3 regions of the Streptomyces sp. NPDC059037 genome follow, and region 3 is predicted to be linked to each of the others. Evidence: riboswitches for the same ligand, from Rfam matches in the RefSeq annotation. Region 3 holds a riboswitch; each other region holds the start of a gene.
What was found. Region 3 has a riboswitch for cobalamin ahead of ACFWY6_RS34225 (ABC transporter substrate-binding protein). Riboswitches for the same ligand answer to the same signal wherever they lie in the genome.
Positions count from the first base shown of each region.

Region 1: linked by a shared signal. The riboswitch ahead of ACFWY6_RS20450 (energy-coupling factor ABC transporter permease) and the one ahead of ACFWY6_RS34225 (ABC transporter substrate-binding protein) in region 3 are both predicted to bind cobalamin.
Region 2: linked by a shared signal. The riboswitch ahead of ACFWY6_RS07180 (cobalamin biosynthesis protein) and the one ahead of ACFWY6_RS34225 (ABC transporter substrate-binding protein) in region 3 are both predicted to bind cobalamin.

Region 1 is NZ_JBHYIG010000093.1:5,581-13,149, forward strand. It holds gene ACFWY6_RS20420 (aminoglycoside phosphotransferase family protein) at 1-503, opposite strand, end outside; gene ACFWY6_RS20425 (MEDS domain-containing protein) at 754-1,617, shown strand; gene ACFWY6_RS20430 (ATP-binding protein) at 1,626-2,114, shown strand; gene ACFWY6_RS20435 (energy-coupling factor ABC transporter ATP-binding protein) at 2,089-2,958, opposite strand; gene cbiQ (cobalt ECF transporter T component CbiQ) at 2,955-3,704, opposite strand; gene ACFWY6_RS20445 (energy-coupling factor ABC transporter substrate-binding protein) at 3,711-4,073, opposite strand; gene ACFWY6_RS20450 (energy-coupling factor ABC transporter permease) at 4,073-4,765, opposite strand; cobalamin riboswitch at 4,794-4,982, opposite strand; gene metE (5-methyltetrahydropteroyltriglutamate--homocysteine S-methyltransferase) at 5,067-7,400, opposite strand.
Region 2 is NZ_JBHYIG010000021.1:4,864-12,432, reverse strand. It holds gene ACFWY6_RS07185 (cobyric acid synthase) at 1-1,391, opposite strand, end outside; gene ACFWY6_RS07180 (cobalamin biosynthesis protein) at 1,388-2,389, opposite strand; cobalamin riboswitch at 2,514-2,652, opposite strand; gene ACFWY6_RS07175 (hypothetical protein) at 2,783-3,019, opposite strand; gene ACFWY6_RS07170 (anion permease) at 3,032-4,303, opposite strand; gene ACFWY6_RS07165 (lysozyme) at 4,495-5,235, opposite strand; gene ACFWY6_RS07160 (class II aldolase/adducin family protein) at 5,413-6,075, shown strand; gene ACFWY6_RS07155 (alpha/beta hydrolase) at 6,539-7,569, shown strand, end outside.
Region 3 is NZ_JBHYIG010000231.1:6,321-13,889, forward strand. It holds gene ACFWY6_RS34210 (haloacid dehalogenase-like hydrolase) at 1-57, opposite strand, end outside; gene ACFWY6_RS34215 (helix-turn-helix domain-containing protein) at 241-1,107, shown strand; gene ACFWY6_RS34220 (VOC family protein) at 1,113-1,556, shown strand; cobalamin riboswitch at 1,554-1,741, shown strand; gene ACFWY6_RS34225 (ABC transporter substrate-binding protein) at 1,834-2,847, shown strand; gene ACFWY6_RS34230 (FecCD family ABC transporter permease) at 2,844-3,863, shown strand; gene ACFWY6_RS34235 (ABC transporter ATP-binding protein) at 3,860-4,630, shown strand; gene ACFWY6_RS34240 (MBL fold metallo-hydrolase) at 4,708-5,505, opposite strand; gene ACFWY6_RS34245 (CGNR zinc finger domain-containing protein) at 5,684-6,262, shown strand; gene ACFWY6_RS34250 (MFS transporter) at 6,385-7,569, opposite strand, start outside.

The sequences.
Region 1 (7,569 bases), on a different contig from region 3:
GCCAGGCAGCGGCGCGTCTCCTCGTCGTAGTACGCCGGTGACGCGCCCCGCCACCAGCTGTGCGCACCGGCCTGCGGACCGCCGGTGGCGTCGCAGCGCTGCAGGGCGCGGATGAAGTCGGCCACCGAGACGGCGAAGCGCTCCATGTCGTCGATGCGGTCGTGCGCGGCCGTCTCGCCGTCCAGCCAGCCGCGGACGGACCACGGGAAGGCGTATCCCTCGCCCGGTTCGCCCTGGGCCAGGATCGGCGGAACGGCCACCGGCAGGCCCGGCGCGAGGCGCGGCAGCCAGTGGTTCTCCTTGGCGACCGCGGGGGCGTAGCCGGCGGCGGTGGGCAGCCGGGCCGTCATGGCGTCGCCGATGCGGTACGTGCGGTTGTCCCAGCCGTCGGCCTCGACCGGCCGCACGGGCAGCTCGCTCCACTGCGGAAACTGGGCGGCGATCAGGCGCTTCACCAGGGCGGCGTCGATTCCGGCGCGGCCGTCGGGGGGATTCGGGGCCATGGGCCGATCATCGCGTCGGCCGATCGCGCGACGCAACGCGATTTCGATCTGCGGGAACGCCCTTGCCCCGACGGCAAGTTGCGGGAACGTCCTTGCCCCGACGGCAAGTTGGCAGAACCCGTCCATGCCGGGCGCCCTTAATGATCACGCGTACTGATCACGCGGACCGACCCGGAACCGACGGGAACGACTTCGGACAACTGCGATCAGCGGCGGCACGGCCCCGCCGCCGCCCCTAGGGTCTGCCCTCATGGACGCCAGCTCCGCGACCCGGACGGTCTCCGTCACCCGTATGAACGCCGGCGACCACGCCTGCCTGGGGTTCGACGACGACGAAGACCGCTGGGAGCTCCGCGCCGCCTACACCGACATCGGCCTGTCACGGGGTGAGCAGGTCATGCTCTTCACCGACCCGGCGACCACCCCGGCCGTCGCGGCCGAACAGTTACGCATCCGCGGCTTCCCCGTCGAAGCGGCCCTCTGCGAGGGGCAGTTGGTCGTGGTCAACGAAGTGCCGGGTTACGACCCGGACAGCGGCTTCGACCCGGTCGAGCGCGCCCGCACCTGGGTGGAGCTCACCGAACAGGCCCGGCACAAGGGCTTCTCGGGGCTCCGGGTGGTCGGCGACATGGCCTGGGCCGCCGAACCGGGCGTCGACCACGACCTGTTGGTCTCCTACGAGACCGATCTCTCCCCGCTCTTCGCCGAGATCGGCTTCACCGCCATCTGCGAGTACGACCGGCGCAGGTTCGACGACGCCCTCCTGGACCGCATCCGCCGGGCCCACCCCAAGAAGGTCCTGCACCGGCTCGGCGCACTGGAAGTCACCCGCACGGGCGGCGAGCTGCGGATCGCCGGAGACGCCGACCTCTGCACGCGCGAGGAGTTCGCCACGGCCCTCACCCACGCCCTCACCGGTCCCGGCCGCCCGGGGGCGCTCGATCTCTCCGAGCTCTGCTTCATCGACGTACACAGCGCCGCTCTGCTGGTGCGGCTCGCGCGCGGACTCCCCCGCGACCAGCGGATCACGGTCCGCGTCCGACCCGCGCAGAGCAAGGTGATACGGCTCTGCCGTGCCGCCGAAGTCCCTCAACTCGTCCTGGCTGAAGGGTGATCCGCGCAGTGATCCTCAACCGCGGCATCGACAGCGACGACTACGGGGGCGACCGCGGCTCCCGGACGAACCCCCGCGATCCCGCTCGGGACCGGCCGCCGCCGCTGGAACTACCCTTCACCATCGGTGACTTGGCGCGACTGCGCCATCAGGTGACCCGCAGGGCCGAGAACGCGGGCCTCTGCGACCCCCGGCTCGGCGACTTCGTGCTCGCCGTGCACGAGGTCGCGAGCAACGCGATCGTGCACGGCGGCGGCAAGGGCCATATCCACCTCGACCACACGGACGACGGCCTGCGCTGCGTCATCACCGACAACGGACCGGGACTCGCACGGCCACTGAACGGCCATGGCATCGACATCGACATCGGCAGCTCCGTGGACGACGAGGCCGAGAACGGCCGCGGCCTGTGGCTCGCCGAGGCGCTCGCCGACCGCCTCGACATCACGGTCGGCGACACCGGCACCACCGTCACGCTGGTGGCACTGCTGCCCTGAGCGCCAACTCCTCGGGGGTGCGCGGCCCGTCGTCCGTCTCCGCGAGCAGCCCGTGCGCGTGCAGCAGATCGCGCACGGCGATCCCCCACGGCAGGTGGAGGCCTGCCTGGGACAGCAGATCGCGCCGGGCCAGCGACTGCGCGACCGGCCCGGTGCGCACCCCCGAGGGGGTGAGCAGCGCCGCGTCGTCCGCCCAGCGCAGGGCCAGGTCCACGTCGTGGGTCGCCATGACCACGGTCGTCCCCGAGTCCCGCAGCCGTTGCAGGGTGGCGAGGAGGCGTTCCTGCCCGTCGGGGTCGAGCCCCGCGGTCGGCTCGTCGAGGATCAGTACGCGCGGGCGCATCGCCACCGCACCGGCGATGGCGGTCCGTTTGCGCTGGCCGTAGGAGAGCAGATGGGTGGGGCGGTCGGCCAGGGCGCCGATGTCCAGTGCGCCGAGCGCTTCGGCGACCCGTGCGCGGACCTCCGCGTCGGGCAGGCCGAGGTTCAACGGGCCGAAGGACACGTCCTGTTCGACCGACGCGGCGAACAGCTGGTCGTCCGGGTCCTGGACGACGAGCTGAACGGTCGTACGCAGCCGCGTAAGACCCTTGCGGTCGTACGTCACACGGCTCCCGTCGACCGTCAACTCACCGGCATCCGGGCGCAGTCCACCGCTGAGCAGCCGCATCAGGGTGGTCTTGCCGCTGCCGTTGCGTCCGAGCAGCGCGAGGGCACGTCCCTCGACGATGTCGAAGTCGAGGCCGTCGAGCACGGTGGGGCCGTCCTCGTACGCGTACGAAGCCGCGCGCAGAGCCACCAGGGACTCGCCCCGCGGCGTGGGAGGAGCGCTCGGCTCGCTCATGGAAGAAGCCTTTCGAGTACGAGGGTGAGGGCCACCAGGGCCACGAGAAGTGCCGCGCTCGCGGTCACGAAGGGCCGGGAGACCCGGGCCTCGGGCACCAGCACCCGCAGCGTCCCGTCGTAGCCCCGTCCGGCGAGGCCCGCCTGCAGCCGGCTCGCCCGGTCGAAGGCCCGCACGAACGCGGTGGCGCCGAGCCCGGCGAGCGACCGCCAGGTGGCGGCCCGGGTGGTGTGCCCGAGCCGCGCTGCCTGCGCCTGCCGGATCCGCGTCATGGAGTCCAGGAGCAGAAAGCTCATCCGGTACGTGACGAGCGCCACGTCCACGACCGGCGCCGGCACGCCCGCCTTGACCAGGCGGGGCAGCAGGTCCGACATCGGCGTGGTGAAGGCGAAGAGCAGGACGCCGAGGGAGGCCGCGGAGGTGCGCAGGAGCAGACCGCCCGCGCGCGCCGGGCCGCCGTCGGCGAGCGTGATGAACCCTTCCGGGCCTGCGATCTGGATGAGCAGGGTCAGGGCGCCGGTGACGCAGAAGCCGAGCGGTACGCGGTAGGCGCGCCACAGCTTGCGGGGCGGCACGCCCGCCGGGCCGAGCAGCACGGCGAGCGCGGCGACCAGGACGAGGGCGGCGCCCGGCCAGGGCGGCAGGGAGACCGCGAGGGCGGTGAGCCCGAGCCCGAGCACGGCCTTGTCCACGGGGTGGCGGCGCCGCCAGCGACTGCTGTGCGCCGCCGCGTCGATGGGCAGCACGCCGGCTCAGACCTGCTCGGTCTGGGGCCGGGTGTCCTCCGCGTCCGCGCCCGCAGCCTCCGCCAGGGCACGTTCGGCACCCTGGCGGCGTCCCTTGCGCAGCCCGAAGTAGTAGGCGAGGACGCCCGCGCCGAGCGCCGCCTGGAGGGAGAAGAGCGCCGATTCGATCTCCCCGGACGGGGGTTCGTACAGGGGCGAGAACCACGGCTCGTACTCGGGGTCGTTCTCGGTGATCGCCGTCTCCGCCTGGGCGTCGGCGCCGGTGAACGGCTCTTCCTTGTCGTCGCCGAGGCCGAGGGCCAGGGGCAGCACAGCGAGTGCGGCGACGATGAGCAGGAGCAGGGTGTTGATCTTCGCGTTGCGGCTCATCAGGCACTGGCCTCCGTCTCGGACTTCTTACCCTGGAGCAGCACGCCGAGCCGGGTGAGCTCGCCCTTGCTGGACTGCACGAGGAGCCGCATCACCAGGACGGTGAGCAGTCCCTCGCTGACCGCAAGGGGGATCTGCGTGACGGCGAAGATGCCGCCGAACTTGCCCAGGGCGCCGATGAATCCGCTGGAGGGGTCGGGGAACGCCAGGGCCAGCTGGACGCTGGTGACGCAGTACGTCGACAGGTCGGCGACGAACGCCCCGAAGAACACGGCCACCATGAGCGGTACGTCGTATCTCTTCAGGAGCCGGTAGACGGCGTATCCGGCCCATGGCCCGATGATCGCCATGGAGAACACATTGGCGCCGAGCGTGGTGAGCCCGCCGTGGGCGAGCAGCAGAGCCTGGAACAGAAGGGTGATGGTGCCGAGCACCGTCATGATCGGCGGCCGGAACAGGATCGCGCCGAGCCCGGTCCCCGTCGGATGCGAGCAACTGCCCGTAACAGAAGGGATTTTCAGGGCGGAGAGGACAAAGGTGAAGGCTCCGGACGCGCCGAGGAGCAGGGTGCTCTCGGGGTGCTCCTTGACTTCACGGGTGAGGGAACGGACTCCGTGGACGACGAACGGCGCGGACGCGACACTCCAGGCGATCGCGTGCGCCGGGGGGAGGAAACCCTCGGCTATGTGCATGGCTGAACAGACCTCTCCAGCACCTCGTGGATGGACAACGCGCCTTGACCGGTCTCCTGGCTGACGGGTCGTACCGCCCGGACTCCGCCTTCCCGGGTACGTGAGCACCCAGTGGCTGCCCCGCAGGGGGCTGGAGCCGGACTTTCCCGATCACAGTGGCGAGGGCCGCACCGGCATCACACCGGATTTCCCGAGCACCAAGGCGTGGTGACACTAGTGCGCCACGTGAGGCGTGACAACTCGCACGGCGGGCGCAGTGGTGGCACACGCAAGCGCACACCACCACCGCGTACGCCCCTGGTCAGAGGGTGGAACGGAGCTCGCGCGCGGCGGCGACCAGGTTCTCGAGGGCGGCGCGGACCTCGGTCCAGCCCCGGGTCTTCAGACCGCAGTCCGGGTTGACCCAGAGCCGCTCCGGCGCGATCGCCTCAAGTCCCTTGCGCAGCAAGGCAGTCACCTCTTCGGCGTCGGGCACGCGCGGGGAGTGGATGTCGTACACGCCGGGCCCGACCTCGCGGGGATAGCCGGACGCGCCGAGTTCGTCGGCGACCTGCATGTGCGAGCGGGCCGCCTCCAGGCTGATGACATCGGCGTCGAGGTCGTCGATGGCCTGGAGGATGTCGCCGAACTCGGCGTAGCACATGTGGGTGTGGATCTGGCTGTCCGGCCGTACGCCGCTCGTGCTGAGCCGGAAGGACTCGGTGGCCCAGGCGAGATACCCGCCGTGGTCGGCGGCGCGCAGCGGCAGCGTCTCGCGCAGCGCGGGCTCATCCACCTGGATCACCGAACTCCCCGCCGCCTCCAGGTCGTTGACCTCGTCGCGCAGGGCGAGCGCGACCTGGCGTGCGGTGTCGGCGAGGGGCTGGTCGTCGCGGACGAAGGACCAGGCGAGCATGGTGACCGGGCCGGTGAGCATGCCCTTGACCGGCTGCCGTGTGAGCGACTGGGCGTACGCGGTCCAGCGCACCGTCATCGGCTCGGGGCGGGAGATGTCGCCGGCCAGGATCGGCGGACGGACATAGCGCGTCCCGTAGGACTGGACCCAGCCGTGCTGCGTGGCGAGATATCCGGTGAGCCGCTCGGCGAAGTACTGCACCATGTCGTTGCGTTCGGGCTCGCCGTGCACCAGGACGTCGATGCCGGTCTTCTCCTGGAAGGAGATGACCTCGCGGATCTCGGCCTCGATGCGCTCCTCGTACGTGGCCGCGCCGATGCGGCCGGCGCGCAGGTCGGCGCGGGCGGTGCGCAGTTCGCCGGTCTGCGGGAAGGAGCCGATGGACGTCGTCGGCAACAGCGGAAGGCGCAGCCGTTCGCGCTGGGCGGCGACCCGCTCGGCGTACGTCTGGGAACGGCGGGTGTCCGCGTCGGTGACGGCCGCGGCGCGGGCGCGCACCACCGGGTCGCGGGTGAGCGAGGAACTGGCGCGCGAAGCCAAGTCGGCGCGATTCGCGGCGAGTCGGGCGGCAATGGCCCCGGTTCCTTCCCCCAGGCCACGGGCGAGGGTGGCGATCTCGCCGGTCTTCTGCCGGGCGAAGGCCAGCCAGCGGGCGATCTGCGGATCAAGCCCCTTCTCGGCGTCGGCGTCCAGCGGGACGTGCAGCAGGGAGCAGGAGGCGGCCACGTCGACGCGCCCGGCGAGCCCGAGCAACGTACCGAGCACGGCCAGGGACTTCCCCAGGTCGTTGATCCACACATTGCGGCCGTCGACGACGCCGGCGACAAGACGCTTGCCGGGCAGACCGCCGACGGCGGCGAGATCGTCGAGATTGGCGGCGGCGGGCCCGGTGAAGTCGATGGCGAGGCCGTCGACGGGAGCCTTCGCGAGGACGGGCAGGGCCTCTCCGAGCCGGTCGAAATAGGAGGCGACGAGCAGTCGGGGCCGGTCGGTGAGCGCGCCGAGATGGCGGTAGGCCCGGGCGACGGCGTTCAGTTCGGCCGGGCTGCGGTCCTGCACCAGGGCGGGCTCGTCCAGCTGAACCCACTCGGCGCCCGCGGCCCGCAGATCGGCGAGGACCTCGGCGTACACCGGAAGCAGCCGGTCGAGGAGCGTCAGCGGCTCGAAGTCCGGGGCGACGCCGGGGGCGGGCTTGGCGAGCAGCAGATAGGTGACGGGACCGACGAGGACGGGCCGCCCGGTGTGCCCGAGCGCGACGGCCTCGGCCAGCTCGGCGACCTGCTTGCGCGAGTCGGCGCCGAACACGACATCGGGCCCCAACTCGGGCACGAGATAGTGGTAGTTGGTGTCGAACCACTTGGTCATCTCAAGGGGCGCCACGTCCTGGGTGCCGCGTGCCATGGCGAAGTACCCGTCGAGCGGATCGGCTTCGACGGCGGCACGATGACGGTCCGGGACGGCGCCCACCATGACGCTGGTGTCCAGGACATGGTCGTAGTACGAGAAGTCCCCGGTCGGCACTTCGTGAATCCCGGCGTCGACGAGCTGCCGCCAGTTGTCGCGGCGCAACTCGGCGGCGGTCCGGCGCAGTTCGTCCGCGCCGACCCGCCCCTTCCAGTACCCCTCGATGGCCTTCTTCAGTTCCCGGTCGGCGCCTTGCCGGGGATAGCCGTACACGGTGGCCTCGGCAGTGCGGGCCGCGGATGTGCCGGTGGATGTGTCGGTGGATGCGGCGGTCACGGAACTCTCCTTCGCGAGTACTCGTCCTGATTCCCGGGACGGGACGAGGGCGCGAAGAAAGGGCGAGGAAGCCGAGCCCCTGGCATGGGATTGCCCCTGGGTGGGGATGCTCGCTTCCGCCGCCGACCCGCCCTCGAGGTCACCGAGATGCCGTGCGCTCCTTCGCGCA
Region 2 (7,569 bases), on a different contig from region 3:
TGCTCCTCGCGCAGTGCGCCGAAGCTGGTGTCGGGCGCGGGCACGAAACGGCGCCCCGCGGCGCGCGCGACCTCCGTGAGAAAGCGCCGCCGGAACGCGTCGCTCTCAAGCGAGCCGTGCCAGTGCGTGCCCCACACCTCGCCGACGCGGCAGCCGTCCAAGAAGGGCTCCCCGCCCAGGACTTGGGCGACGCCGTGATGGATCTCGTACCCCTCGACGGGTTCGCCCAGGGCCTCGCCGACCGGCCGGGCGAGGGTCTTCTCGCGGGCGAACCGCACGCGCACGGGCAGCAGCCCGAGCCCGTCCACGGCCCCCGCGCGCGACTCCACGTCGTCCTCGATGTGCTCGCCGAGCACCTGGAAGCCGCCGCAGATCCCGAGCACGGGACGCCCCTCGGCCGCACGCCGCGCGATGGCGTCGGCAAGGCCGCGCTCACGCAGCCACTCCAGGGCACGCACGGTCCCGCGCGTCCCCGGCACGATCACGAGATCGGCGTCGACGAGTTCCTCGGCCCGGTCCACGAACCGCACGACGACACCGGGTTCGGCGGCGAGCGCGTCCACGTCCGTGAAGTTCGACATCAGCGGTACGGCACAGACGGCGACCCGCAGCACGTCCTCGCCGACCGGGGGAGCGACGACGGACTCCCGCACGGCACCCCGCAGGGACACCCGCAGCCCGTCCTCCTCGTCGATGCCGAGCCCGTGCTGGAACGGCAGCACACCGAACGTGCGCCGCCCGGTGAGTCCTTGCAGCATGTCGAGCCCGGGTTCGAGCAGCGACACATCGCCCCGGAACTTGTTGACGAGATACCCGGCGACCAGCTCCTGGTCCTGGGCACTGAGCAGCGCGGTGGTCCCGAAGAAGGAGGCGAAGACGCCACCACGATCAATGTCACCCACGACAACGACGGGGAAGCGGGCAGCCCGAGCGATCCCCATGTTCACGATGTCGGTGCGCCGCAGATTGATCTCGGCGGGACTGCCCGCGCCTTCGCAGATCACGGCGTCATAGCTGCCCCGAAGTTCCTCAAGACATCCCACGACGGTGGAAAGGAGCGCCTCCTGCCGCCCACCGTGATAGCCCCGAGCACTCATCTCTCCGACAGGCTTCCCCATGAGCACCACCTGGCTGCTGCGGTCGCTGCCCGGCTTGAGCAGCACGGGGTTCATCAGCGCGCTCGGCTCGACGCGGGCGGCCTGCGCCTGCATGGCCTGCGCCCGCCCGATCTCGGCGCCTTCGCGCGTGACGAAGGAGTTGAGCGACATGTTCTGCGCCTTGAACGGCGCGACGGAAACCCCTTTGCGAGCCAGCCACCGACAGATCCCGGCGGTGACAACGCTCTTCCCGGCGTCAGAGGTGGTCCCGGCAACCAGTAGTCCGCCACTCACGTATGTCTCCCTTGCTGTGGGCAGGCGTTCCGCAGGGCGGAACGGGTGGGCACAGCCCCAGCTGCCGAGCTCCGATTCCCCCGAGCGGCCATGGCAACCCCCAACGCCAGCAAGCCAACCCGCCGAGACAGCCGCACAGCCCGCTCGATGTCAGCCACGGCAACGTCCCGCCCACCCCCGTTGAGAACAGGCCGATGCTCAACCCGCCCCCCGTACGAGAGAGTCCCCCCGAGCCGCACCCCCAACGCCCCCGCGAAGGCCGCCTCCACAGGCCCCGCATTGGGACTCGGATGCTTGGCGGCATCGTCACGCCAGGCCCGCAGCGCTCCGGAGGGCGAATCCCCAGCAGCAGCCGCCAGCAGGGCGGTAAGCCGGGCTCCCGGCCACCCCAGGACGTCATCGAGCCGAGCGGACGCCCACCCGTACCGGAGGTACCTCGCGGACTTGTGCCCCACCATCGCGTCCAACGTGTTCACGGCCCGAAACCCGACAAGCCCCGGAACGCCAGCCAAGGCCCCCCACACCAGCGCCCCCACGACGGCGTCGGACGTGTTCTCGGCGACGGACTCGACGACGGCCCGCGCGATGCCATCGGCATCCAGCGCCTGCGGATCCCGCCCGCACAGATGCGGCAGCCGCTCCCGCGCCACCTCGACGTCCCCCGCGGCGAGCGCCCCGCCGATGGCCCGCGCCTCACGCCCGAGCGAGGTCCCGCCGACCACGGCCCAGGTCGCGGCGGCGGTCAGCGCGACCGACCCGGCGCGCGAGTGGCGACGTACAAGAGAAGAGGCAAGGGCGGCGGCACCCGCCGCCCCGCCGGCGCACACCACGGCATGCAGCGCACCCCACCCGCGGTGGTCCCGCCACAGGACACGCTCGACGGCACCCGCCGCACGCCCGAACGCGGCGACCGGATGCCCGCGGCGAGGATCACCGAGAAGCAGATCACCGAGGAGCCCGGCGGCGGCGCCGTACGCGAAGTCGCGATCGGCACACATGGGTTCAGCCGACCGTTACGTGAAGGGGAGCGACGGGCCCGGCCTGGACGGGCGGGGGCACAGGAACCGGCAACGGGCGGCCGCGCATGGCGATATGTCCTCACTCAGGGTGTCCGCGCCCTGGTTCGACGTGATCGGCGGGCGAGAGTTCCTGGCTCACGGGGAGTCGTCTCCCCGGTGACAGTGGCGGGACCGCGCCGGATTCGCACCGGCTTCCTCTTCTGCCGCCGTAATGGCTCCGGCAGTCCACCACGCCCCGCGAACGCCCGTCAACTCGCCTTTGACCTGCGACGGGAGAGTGTGCCAAGGCCCACATACGAAGGTGGGGCGCAAGGCGCCGAAGCGTCCTGCACCCCACCTTGAACTCCGTCGTCAGGCGACGAACTCCGGCCGTCAAGCGACGATCAGATAGATCCCGTACGCCACCGCGGCCGTGCACAGCGCGAAGCACAGGTAGGCGCCCGCGCGCGCCGCCACCGCGTTGCCGCCAGCGGCGGAAGTGGCGCCGGAGGTGGCCGCCTCGTGCTTGGAGAGGCCGACGATGCCGAGGGTGAACAGGCCCACCAGGGCCACCGTCACCGCGAGGCTGACTCCGAAGACGGAGCCGAGAGCTGCCCAGTCGATGTCCATGCTGATCTGTCCTTACACCGTGGCGGGCCGGGCGGGATCCGCCACGGAGCCGGTCGGGGCCGGGATGGTGGCCTTGACGTGGTCGTCGTCGGCGGCCGTCGCGGCGGCGCCGGTGGGCGGCGGCGTGACGGCGGCGATCGCGGTGGTCACGACGCCCGCCGGCTCCGCGTCGGAGCCGCCGATCTCGTCGTCCGCGACGTTCGTGTGGTCGACGGCGTTGCGCCGCGAGAGCACCCAGATGACGGCCGAGCCGCCGACCAGGAGCGCCGCGGTCGCCGCGATGCCCCAGGGGCCCTGCTTGGTGAGGAACTCGGCGCCCGCGCCGACCAGGCCGGCGGCCGGGAGCGTCAGACCCCAGGCGACGAACATCCGGGTCGCCGTGGACCAGCGGACCACACCGCCCTTGCGGCCCAGGCCCGCGCCCATCACGGCGCCGGAGCAGGACTGCGTGGTGGAGAGCGAGAAGCCGATGTGCGACGAGGCGAGGATGACCGTCGCGGCGCTGGTCTGGGCGGCGAAGCCCTGCTGCGGCTGGAGGTCGGTGAGGCCCTTGCCCATGGTGCGGATGATGCGCCAGCCGCCCAGGTAGGTGCCGAGCGCGATGGCCACACCGGCCGAGACGATGACCCACATCGGGGGGTTCGCGCCGGGGTTGAGGACGCCGCCGGTGACCAGGGCGAGCGTGATGATGCCCATGGTCTTCTGCGCGTCGTTCGTGCCGTGCGCCAGCGAGACGAGGCCGGCGGAGGCGATCTGGCCCGCGCGGTAGCCCTTGGCGGTCGCCTTGGTGTCGGTGTTGCGGCCGATCCGGTACGTCAGGCGCGTGGCCGCCATCGCGGCGAGACCCGCCACGAGCGGCGCGGCGAGGGCCGGGATCAGGATCTTGGTGACGACGGTGCCGCCGTTGATCGACGACCAGCCCATCGACATGACGGCGGCGCCGATGAGGCCGCCGAAGAGTGCGTGGGAGGAACTGGAGGGCAGGCCCACCAGCCAGGTCAGCAGATTCCAGAGGATCGCGCCCACCAGGGCCGCGAATATGACCTCTGTCTTCAGTCCGTCCTCGTTGACGATGCCGCCAGAGATCGTCTTGGCGACTTCGACGGAGAGGAAAGCTCCGACGAGGTTCAGCACGGCGGACATGGCCACCGCCGTCTTGGGCTTGAGAGCGCCGGTCGAGATGGTGGTAGCCATCGCGTTGGCTGTGTCGTGGAAACCGTTCGTGAAATCGAACACGAGAGCGGTAACGATCACGATCCCGAGGAGAAGCGTGATGTGTTCCATTTACCCAGGCTTCTGTTGGACGTCAGTGGCATGTGGAACGTAGGCAACCTGAGTGAACGGAAAGTGAACTGGGCCGGGCCATGCGGTGACTCGAACGGAAGTGCCGCCGCTCCGCTTGCGTCGCAACCGTGACGGAGATCGTCCGGAGCGGCGGCACGAGGCCCGGAATCCGGGCTTCCAAGGGCTCTTGGCTACCCTCGGGCGAACCTCTTCAACTGGTTCATCGAGCCGTTGAAGAGATTCTGATCACCCGGCAGCCTGCCGCTGTTGTCGTACTGCCAGATGGTCAAGTACGACCACCCCTTGGGCAGCGTCCCCGACGTCGACGACCAGCGCGCGAGCCACAGTGCGTGATTCGCCCCGAAGGCGCGGCTGCCGCCCGTGCAGTTGTTCCACCACTTGGTGGTCGTGTAGATCACGGGACGGCGCCCCGTCTGGCGCTGCACCTCGTTGCTGAACGACTTGATCCAGTTGACCATGCCGGTCTTGCTGAGGCCGTAGCACTTGCGTTTGCTGTACGGATTGTGCTCGATGTCGAGCGCGGGCGGCAGCGTCCAGCCGTCCCCCCGCCAGCGCCCGCCGTGGCTCATGAAGTACGCGGCCTGCTTCCTGCCGGACGACTTGCTCGGTACGGCGAAGTGGTACGCCCCGCGGACGATGCCCGCGTTGCGGGAGCCGTTGTACTGCTGCTTGAAGTGGGGATTGCGGTACGTGTGGGACTCGGTGGCCTTCACGTACACGAAGCGTGCGCCCTTGCTCTTGGCCTTCTGCCAGTTGACGTGCTTCTGGTGCGACGAGACGTCGTGGCCCCTCGGCTTGCCCGCCGCCGAAACCGGAATCTCGGCGAGGGCGGTCCCGCTGAGGGCCAGCGTTGCCACTGAGGCGGCGATGACGCGGGCGCGGCGACGGGACGCTTTGTGATCACGAGCCATATTTCCCCCCGGATGGCGACGTGCATGACAAATCCCCCAGAGGTTACTGGAAGATCACCGCATGCCGGGCGATCGCCAGCCAATCGTCGCCAGAAGGGGATGTATGCCCATACGCGCCGATACGGACTCCCCGGCTCCGCACTGCCGTGCCGCGACCCCGGCTGGCAGGATCACGGCATGACTGAGCAGCGGCAGGACGCGGTGGAACGGGCCTGGGGCGATCTCGTCGCGGCCGCTCGCAGGACCGTCTCGGACGGCCTGGTGGTCGGCACGTCGGGCAATGTCTCCGTACGCGTCGGCGGCACGGTCCTGGTCACCCCGAGCGGGGTCCCCTACGACCGCCTCGCACCGCGGGACGCGGTCGGCGTCGACCTCGACGGCACCCGGCTCTTCGGCGCCCTCACCCCGACCAGCGAACTGCCGATGCACCTCGCGATCTACCGCAACACCTCCGCCGGGGCCGTGGTCCACACCCACGCGGTGCACGCCACGGCCGTCTCCACGCTGCTGCCGGAGCTGCCGCCGATCCACTACATGGCGGCCTCGATGGGCGGCCCCGCCCGGGTCGCCCGGTATGCGCCGTACGGCTCGGACGAGTTGGCCGAGAACATGCTGCACGCCCTGCGCGAGCGCACAGCTTGTCTCCTCCAGAACCACGGAACCATCACATACGGAGACACTCTGGACCAGGCATACGACCGCACGGCCCAGCTGGAATGGATGTGCCGCCTCTGGCTGACGGCAAGCGCGATCCCGGCCCACACACCGACCCTGCTGTCGGACGCCCAGCTACGGGAAGCGGAGGACCGACTGCGGGGGTACGGCCAAAGCAACACCTAGCTACCCCGTCCGCTGAGCCTCAGGCCGCTCCGTTTGTGGGCAGGCGTTCCCGACGGCTTCCCCACCCACCCTGCCCGCCCCGTTTGTGGGCAGGTGTTCCGGCGGCTTCCCCACCCGCCCTGCCCGCTCCGTTTGTGGGCAGGTGTTCCGGCGGTTTCCCCACCCGCCCTGCTCGCCCCGTTTGTGGGCAGGTGTTCCGGCGGTTTCCCCACCCGCCCTGCTCGCCCCGTTTGTGGGCAGGTGTTCCGGCGGCTTCCCCACCCACCCGGGCCGCTCCGTTTGTGGGCAGGCGTTCCGCACGGCAGAACGGGTGGGCACAAACGGCCCACGGTCCGCAGGTGAAATGCGGGGTCCGGGGCGGAGCCCCGGAGGTGCAGGGGAGAGCCCGGAGCCGCCGCAATGGGGGTCACCCCATACCCCCCGCCCACTGGCCGTACCAAGCCACCCCGCCGACACTGGACAGGTGCGCCCAGCCCAAGCGACGGCAACGGCCGTCACCGCCGCAGCGACCGCCCTCCTGGCCGGCGCAGCCGCCATCGCGGCAGGCCGCTTCGCCAGCAACGCCGCCCTCAAGACCCCGCCAGGCCGCCCCCTGCCGGGGCCCCGCCTCACGGTCCACGCCACGGCGGCAGGCCAGATCACCCTGACCCGCTCCCTCGCGAGCCTGCGCCCCGGCAGATACGGCCTCGGCGGCGACGGCAGCCACGCGGTGATTGGCCCGGTCGTCGACTCCGCACCGCACGAGGCCGACACCGTCGTACGCCGCCTGGAAGCCGTCACCCACGGCACCCTGGACCCCGGCGCGCGGGTCCGGCTCACCCCGCAGGTGTACATCGGCGACCCGCACGCCGCGCTCGACATCGACCACGCTGACGTGGACATCCCCGGCGAACTCGGCGGCCTGCCCGCCTGGTTCGTGCCCGGCGCCCGCGACACCTGGGTGATCACCGTGCACGGCCTCGGCACCACCCGCGAGCACCCCATGGTCGTCATGGACTTCCTGCACCGCCTGCAGTTCCCCATCCTCGACCTCGCCTACCGCGGCGACCTCGGCGCACCCCGCTCCCCGGACGGCCTCGGCCACCTCGGCGAGACCGAGTGGCGCGATCTCGACGCGGCCATCCGCTACGCCGTGCGCTACGGCGCCGAGAACGTGATCGTGCACGGCTGGTCCACCGGCGCGGCCATGGCCCTGCACGCCGCCGCGTACTCGGCCCTGCGCGACCGCATCAGCGGCCTCGTGCTCGACTCCCCGGTGCTCGACTGGGAGGTCACCCTGCGTGCGCTCGCCGCGGCCCGGCGCACGCCGGGCTTTCTGCTGCCGCTCGCGGTGCGCGCCGCCCAGGGGCGGACCGGCCTGCGCGGCGACCGCATCCTGGAGGCCGCCGACCCCGACGTGCTCAAGGTGCCGACCCTGCTCTTCCACGGCCCCGACGACGTCATCGCCCCCTGGGAGCTGTCCCGCCAACTGGCCGCCCGGCGCCCGGAACTCGT
Region 3 (7,569 bases):
GGTGAGCGCGCCCGCCGTACCGAGAACCGCGAGCTTGCCCTTTGCTCCTACTGCCATGTTTCTGCCCCCTGAGAGCGGTCTGCGCCCCGTCCGGAGCGGCGGGCCATCGTACGAGGTCAGACAGCGGATTCCCATGATCGATGTCACCGGTCGTGAGGGGCATGGACCGGCCCCGCGCGGGTAGCAGCATCGAACGCTTCCGCCCCGCGCCCGGGCTCCGTGCATCGCATACTGGAACGTATGGAGACCGGCTCCCGCGAGTTCGTGCGGGCCGTCCCGCGGCTCGACGGCATGGTCGTGTCCGCGGTCGGCTACCGCACCACGGGCGAGCGGCCCGGCCTGCACCGCGGCCTGCCATCCCCGTATCTGACCCTGATCTTCTCGTTCGACGGCCCGGTCGTCAGCGGCCTCACCCCCGAGCAGGCGGGCGGCGCCGACGCGATCAGCTCCGACATCGTCCTCGGCGGTCTGCACCAGTCACCGGCGTACGTCGTCAAGCCCGAGCACGAGGCGGGCATCCAGCTCGCCGTGCATCCGCTCGCCGCCCGCGCCCTGTTCGGCGTACCGGCCGCCGAACTCGCCGGTGACATCGTCACGTCCGGCACGGAGGTGATGGGGCGCCGCGCCGCCGACGTACGCGAGCTGCTGTGCGAGCGGGACACCTGGGAGGAGCGATTCGCCGCCCTGTCCGCCTACTTGAGGCAGCGCGTCGCCACCGGCGACGCCCGCGGATCCGTCCGCCCCGAGGTCGCCGAGGCCTGGGCCTGGCTGGCCAGGCACCGGGGCGCGGGCACGCTCGGCGGTCTCTCCCGGCACGTCGCGCTCAGCGAGCGCAGGCTCACCGCCCTCTTCCGCGCCGAGACGGGGATCGGCCCCAAGCAGGCCGCCCGCCTGATGCGCTTCCAGCGCGCGCGGAACACCGTCGTGCGCTCCGTCGCCGCGGGCGCCGCGCCCGATCTGGCGCGGGTCGCCGCGGACTGCGGCTTTTACGACCACTCCCACCTGGTGCGGGACTTCCGGCAGTACACCGGCACGAGCCCCAGCGGCTGGCTGGCCGAAGAGTGCCGGAATATCCAAGCCGGGAGCCATGGCGGGGGCGAAGAGTAGGGGCCATGAACACCACCGAGAAGCAGCAGACCGAGACCGCAGCCACCCCCGCGGGACGCGCCCCCGACGTCTGGCCGACCCTCCAGGCCCACGACGCACCCGCCCTGATCGACTTCCTCGTCGGCACGGTCGGCTTCCTGCGCACCGCCGTCTACGAGGACGGCGACCGGGTGGCCCACGCCGAGCTCGACTGGCCCGAGGGCGGGGCGGTCATGCTCGGCTCGTACGACGAGAAGGCCGAGGCCTTGTGCCTCAAGCCGGGCACCTTCGGCGCGTACGTCGTCACGGACCATGTCGACGATCTCTACGGGCGCCTCACCGACGCCGGGGTGAAGATCATCCGCGAGATCGAGGACCAGCCGTACGGCAGCCGGGAGTTCGCGATCGCCGACCCGGAGGGCAACAAGTGGTCCTTCGGCACCTACCGCGGCTCGCCCCGGCCCGCGTGATAATTTGCGCACGCCAGTCAAACCCACACCAGGGCCAGGGAATCCGGTGCGAATCCGGAACTGACGCGCAGCGGTGAGGGGGAACGGGCGGGGCCACGGCCACTGGGCGTCCACGGACGCCTGGGAAGGCGCCCCGCCCGGCCGATCCCCGAGTCCGAAGACCTGCTGGCACCTTTGTCCGCGCACCGGGCGGCGGAGGTGATCAAGCAGGCCAGGCTCCGCGTATGAGCCATGAGACTCAAGGGATCGTGTGTCCTCCACAGCCCGTCGTGTACGTATGCCCGTCCTCCTCGGCACGGCCCTGGCCGTCACGCTGACCTCCTGCGGCGGCTCGCCGACCCCCTCCACCACGGACAAGAAGGCCGCCGGCTACCCGCTGACCCTCACCTCCTGCGGCAAGAAGTCGCAGATCAAGGCGGAGCCGCAGCGGGCGGTCTCCCTCGACCAGGGCTCCACGGAGATCCTGCTCTCCCTCGGCCTCGCCGACCGCATGGCAGGCACCGGCACCTGGACCGACCCGGTCCTGAAGGGCCTGGAGAAGGACAACGCCAAGGTCGAGCGCCTCTCCGACCGCTACCCCTCCTTCGAGAAGGTCCTTGCCCAGGAGCCGGACTTCGTGACCGCCTCCTTCCTGGCGACGGTGAGCAAGGGCGGCGTCGCCGACCGCGCCAAGTTCACCGAGCTCGGCGTCCCCTCGTACGTCTCGCCCACCGACTGCGCGGGCAAGGACAACACCGGCGACGGCGACGGCAGCCGCGTCAAGGCGCTCACCATGGACACGGTGTACGGCGAAGTGCGCGACCTTGCGCGGGCGTTCGGGGTCCAGAAGCGCGGCGAGCGCCTGGTCGCCGGCCTGAAGTCCCGCCTGGCGAAGGCCAAGCAGGACATCGACGCCTCCGACACCACGCTCCTCTACTGGTTCTCCGACTCCAAGGCCCCCTACATGGCGGGCTGCTGCGGCGCCCCCGGCATCATCACGCGCGAGCTCGGCGCCAAGAACGTCTTCGACGACACCCGCGAGGAGTGGCCCCAGATCAACTGGGAGACGGTGGCGGACCGCGACCCCGACGTCCTGGTCATCGGCGACCTCACCCGCAAGGCGCAGACGGCCGAGAGCGCGAAGAAGAAGATCGAGTTCCTGGAGTCCAACCCGGTCACCAAGAACCTGACCGCCGTGAAGAAGAAGCGGTACGTCCTGCTCAGCGGCCAGGCGATGAACCCCACGATCCGGACCGTGGACGGGGTGGAGCAAGTGGCCGCCGCGCTGCGCGAGTTCGGGCTCGCCAAGTGACGCTCGCGCGCGGCGCCCTGTTGTGGGCGGCGGGCGCCGCCGCGCTCGCGCTCTCCATAGCGGTGGCCGTCACGATCGGCCCCGCCGCCATCTCCGTACCGGATGTGTTCTCGGCGGTCGTGGCGCACCTCGGCGGGGGAGAGACGGGGCTCACGCCGCTGCGGGACGGCATCGTCTGGAACCTGCGGATGCCGCGCACCCTGCTCGCCGCGGTGTGCGGCGCGGGCCTCGCGGTCTGCGGGACGGTCCTCCAGTCCCTCCTGCGCAACCCGCTCGCGGACCCCTTCGTCCTCGGCGTCTCCTCCGGGGCGTCCACGGGAGCGGTCGCGGTCGTCGTCCTCGGTCTCGGCGGGGGAGTCGTCTCGGTCTCGGCGGGCGCCTTCGCCGGCGCCCTGTGCTCCTTCGCCCTGGTCCTGCTGCTCAGCCATGCGCTGGGCGGGAGCACCGACCGCGTCGTGCTCTCCGGCGTCGCGGCCATGCAGCTGTTCTCGGCGCTCACCTCGTTCGTGATCCTGACCGCCGCCGACGCGGAGACGACGCGCGGGGTGCTGTTCTGGCTCCTCGGCTCGCTCAGCGGGGTGGGCTGGACGGACGTATGGATCTGCGCCGCGGTCCTCCTGGCGGCGCTCACCGTCTGCCTGGCGCAGGCCCGCACGCTGGACGCCTTCGCGTTCGGCCAGGACGCGGCGGCGACGCTGGGCGTCCACGTGGCCCGCACCCGTCTGATCCTGCTCTCCGTCACCGCCCTGCTGACGGGGGTCCTGGTCAGCAGCGCGGGCGCCATCGGCTTCGTCGGCCTTGTCCTGCCGCACGCGGCCCGCGCGGTGGTCGGCTCCGGGCACGCGCGACTGCTCCCGGTCACGGCGCTCGCGGGCGCGGTGTTCCTGGTGTGGGTGGACACACTGGCCCGCACGGTCCTTGACCCGCAGGAGGTGCCGGTGGGAGTCGTGACGTCCCTGATCGGCGTCCCTGCGTTCGTCCTGGTCCTCTACCGCACGCGGAAGGCCGCGATATGACCGCCGGACTGCGGGCGGACCGGGTCAGCCGCCGGGCGGGCGGCCGCCTCATCGTCGACGGGGTGAGCATCGCCCCGCCGCCGGGCGCGACGGTCGGCCTCCTCGGCCCCAACGGCTCGGGCAAGTCCACCCTCCTGCGCCTGCTCGCCGGTGTCCTCTCCCCGGCCTCGGGGGTGGTCACCCTGGACGGCCGCCCGCTGCCGGAACTCGGCCGCCGTACGGTGGCCCGCAGAGTGGCCGTGGTCGACCAACACTCCGTGACCCAGGTCGACTTGACCGTACGAGACGTCGTACGCCTGGGCCGCATCCCGCACCGCAGGGCCTGGTCCCCGCCCTCGGCGCAGGACGACGAGGCGGTGTCCGATGCCCTCGCCCGCACCGGCCTCACCGACCGCGCCGCCCAGTCCTGGCACACCCTCTCCGGCGGCGAACGCCAACGCGTCCAGATAGCCCGCGCGTTGGCCCAGAACCCCCGCGAACTCCTCCTGGACGAGCCCACCAACCACCTGGACATCCACCACCAGCTTGACCTGCTCTCCCTGGTGGCCGACCTCCCCGTGACGAGCGTCATCGCCCTGCACGACCTCAACCTGGCGGCGATGTTCTGCGACCGTCTGCTGGTCCTGCACGAGGGCACGGCCTACGCGGCGGGCACCCCCGCCGACGTGCTCACCGAGGAGCTGATCGCGAAGGTGTACGGGGTGCGGGCGGTGGTGACCGGGACTCCCGACGGGCGCCCGGCGATCCGGTTTCTCAGAAGCTCCTAGCCGTACGGCGCCAAGTGCTTCTTGAACACCGTCGTGGTGATCGCCGAGCTTCTGCCGTGGTGTCGTGATACGTCGCCTCAGACCAGGTCGAGCCGGTCGGCGAGCCCCGCTTCGGCGAAGGCGGAGACCAACTCGTCGCGCCCCTCGGTGAAATGGGCCCAGCTGTCGAAGTGGACGGGAACGACCTTGCGCGCCCCCAGGATCCTGGCGGCCTCGGCGGCCTGGGCGCTGTCGAGAACGATGGGCGCACCGTCGAACAGAAACGGGAAGCGGGGAGCTCCGGCGAACAGCACGGCGGTGTCCACGGGACCGAACCGCTCTGCGATCTCCCCCACCGCACTGAGCGAGGCATTGTCGCCACTGACGTAGACCGTCGGAAGCCCTTCCCCGGTCAGGACGAATCCGACGACCTCGCCGGTCACCGCCTCGACCTGCGCGCGCGGCCCGGGACCGTGGACGGCGGGCACGCCCGTCACGGTCACCCGTCCGCCGCCGGGCCGTTCGAGCTCTATGGACTCCCAGTCGGCGAGACCCTTGGCGCTGTCCCCCAGGCGCCGCCCGCCGCCCGGGGTGGTGAGGGTGAGCGGCACGTCGGCGAGCAGGGCGCGGCCGGAGTCGTCGAGGTTGTCGGGGTGTTCGTCGTGCGAGAGCAGGACCACGTCGACGTCGCCGAGGTCGGCGGGGGAGCAGGCGGCGGGCGCGGTCTTGGTCAGGCCGGGGCCGCCCGGCACCGGGAAGTAGTCGCCGGGGGCGTCGAAGGTGGGGTCGGTGAGAAACCTCAGCCCGCCGTACTCGAAGAGAGCGGTGGGGCCGCCGAAGACGCGTACGGGGAGCTGGTCGCCGGCCGTGCCGGAAGCAGCCGTGGAAGCAGCCATGCAGAAACACACCTCACGGATGGTGGTTGAGTTATCCGTGAGGAACGGTAGTCGTCTCTCACGGATGAGGGCAAGACGTACCATGAGACACGTGAAGCTCAAGGAGACGGAGATCGCCGGGGAGCCGGCGCCGGGAGACGCCGAGCGGCAGGTGCCGGCAGATGCTCGGCCGACGTCGATGCCCACGCCGCCGCCCGCCCCCGGCGCGGACCAGTACCCCGCCCTCGACTTCGCCAACAGCGCCGTCGCCCTGCCCGGCGGCCAGTTCACCGACCTCCTCGGCACCCCCGCCGCCGCCAACCAGTGGCTCTTCGCGCACGACCTCGCCCCGGCCGACGCCGGACTCCAGGAGATGTGTACGGCCCAACTGCGCACCCTGCGCGAGCAGATCCGCTCGCTGCTCGCCGCCCGGGTCGAGGGATGCCCGCCCCCGGCGAGCGCGCTCACCGCCGTCAACGAGGCCCTGACCAGGGCACCCGCGGCGACCCTGCTCCACTGGACCCCTGAAGGCGGCCTGTACCGGGCCGCCTCCCATCCCGTCACGCAGATCGTCGAGCGCGCCCTGGCGACCCTCGCCGCCGACGCCGCCGACCTGCTCACCGGCCCCGACGCCGACCGCCTCACCGCCTGCGGCTCCGCCCCCTGCAACCGCTACCTGCTGCGACACGGCCGCCGCCACTGGTGCTCGACCCGCTGCGGCGACCGCGCCCGAGCGGCCCGCGCGTACGCCCGACGTACGCGTTCGGTGAACCAGTAACTGAGCAGCTGGGACGCCCCGCCGTGGTACTCCGGCACCGACCTGTCGAACCTTCGGCAACGCTGCACGACGAGGGCCGCCACCCCACCCGGGACGGCGGCCCTCGCCACAGTCCCACAGCCTCAGCCGGCCCCGCGCGCCCGGTCGAGGAGGACGAGCGGAACGGCGGCCACGGCGAGGGCGGCTCCGATCCAGCCGACCGAGGTGAGCGAGGCGCCCTGTGTGAATGCGGCTGCCGCCAGTACGGGGGTGATGCTGATGCCCAGCTGGAACGCCGACACGGTCGTGGCGCCGGCGAGGGTCGGGGCATCGGCCGCGATCGCGAAGACGCGCCCGTAGATCGCGGGGTTCAGCACGAACGCGGCGACACCGAGCAGGAACACGGTCGGCACCACGGCCCAGACCTCCTCGACCGCCGTGACCAGCACGACCGACAGGAGCACGATCGCCGTCGCGCCGGTGAGCAGCGCGAGGTGGGGGCGCCGGTCGGAGACCCGCCCGCCGATGGACAGACCCACGAAGGAGCCGATTCCGAACAGCGCGAGGACCGCCGGGACCCGGACCTCGGGAAGTGCGGTGATGTCCGTGAGCATGGCCGCCAGGTAGTTGAACGAGATCATGTACGCCGCGGTGGTCAGGACAGTGATCGCGTACATGCTCCAGAGCGCGGGCCTGCGCATCGTGGCCAACTCGGCGGACACACGCGGCGCGACGGCCGCCGAGGGGCGGTCCGATCCGGTGGTGGCGGGCAGCCCGAGCAGACAGCCGGCCATCCCGGCGACGGTCAGGGCGACGACGGCCCAGAAGCCACCGCGCCAGTCGGTGAAGTGGCTCAGCAGCGTGCCCGCGGGACCGCCGGCGACCATCGCCAGGCTGAGTCCGCTGACCACGACACCGGAAGCGCGGGCATTGCGGTCCGGCGTCACCAGGCCGATCGCGGTCACCGACGCGACGGCGAAGAATCCCGCATAGGCGATGCCCGACACCACTCGCGTGACCAGCAACACCTGGTAGTTGCCGAGCAGCCCGGCGGCGACACCGGCCGCGAAGACGGCCTGGGTGGCCACCAGCGCGGTGCGGCGCGGCCAGCGCAGACTGAGCACGGCGAACGGCGGCCCTCCGACCACGACACCGACGGCGAACGCGGTGATGAGCATCCCGGCAGAGGACAGCGAGACGTCCAAGTCGTCGGCGACGGCGGGCAGTACACCCGCGAGCAGGAACTCCGCGCTTCCCATGGCGAACAGACTGAAGCCCATCAAATACACGCCCGCGGGCAGCCGCCCGGAGCCAGCGCTCCGGGCCGT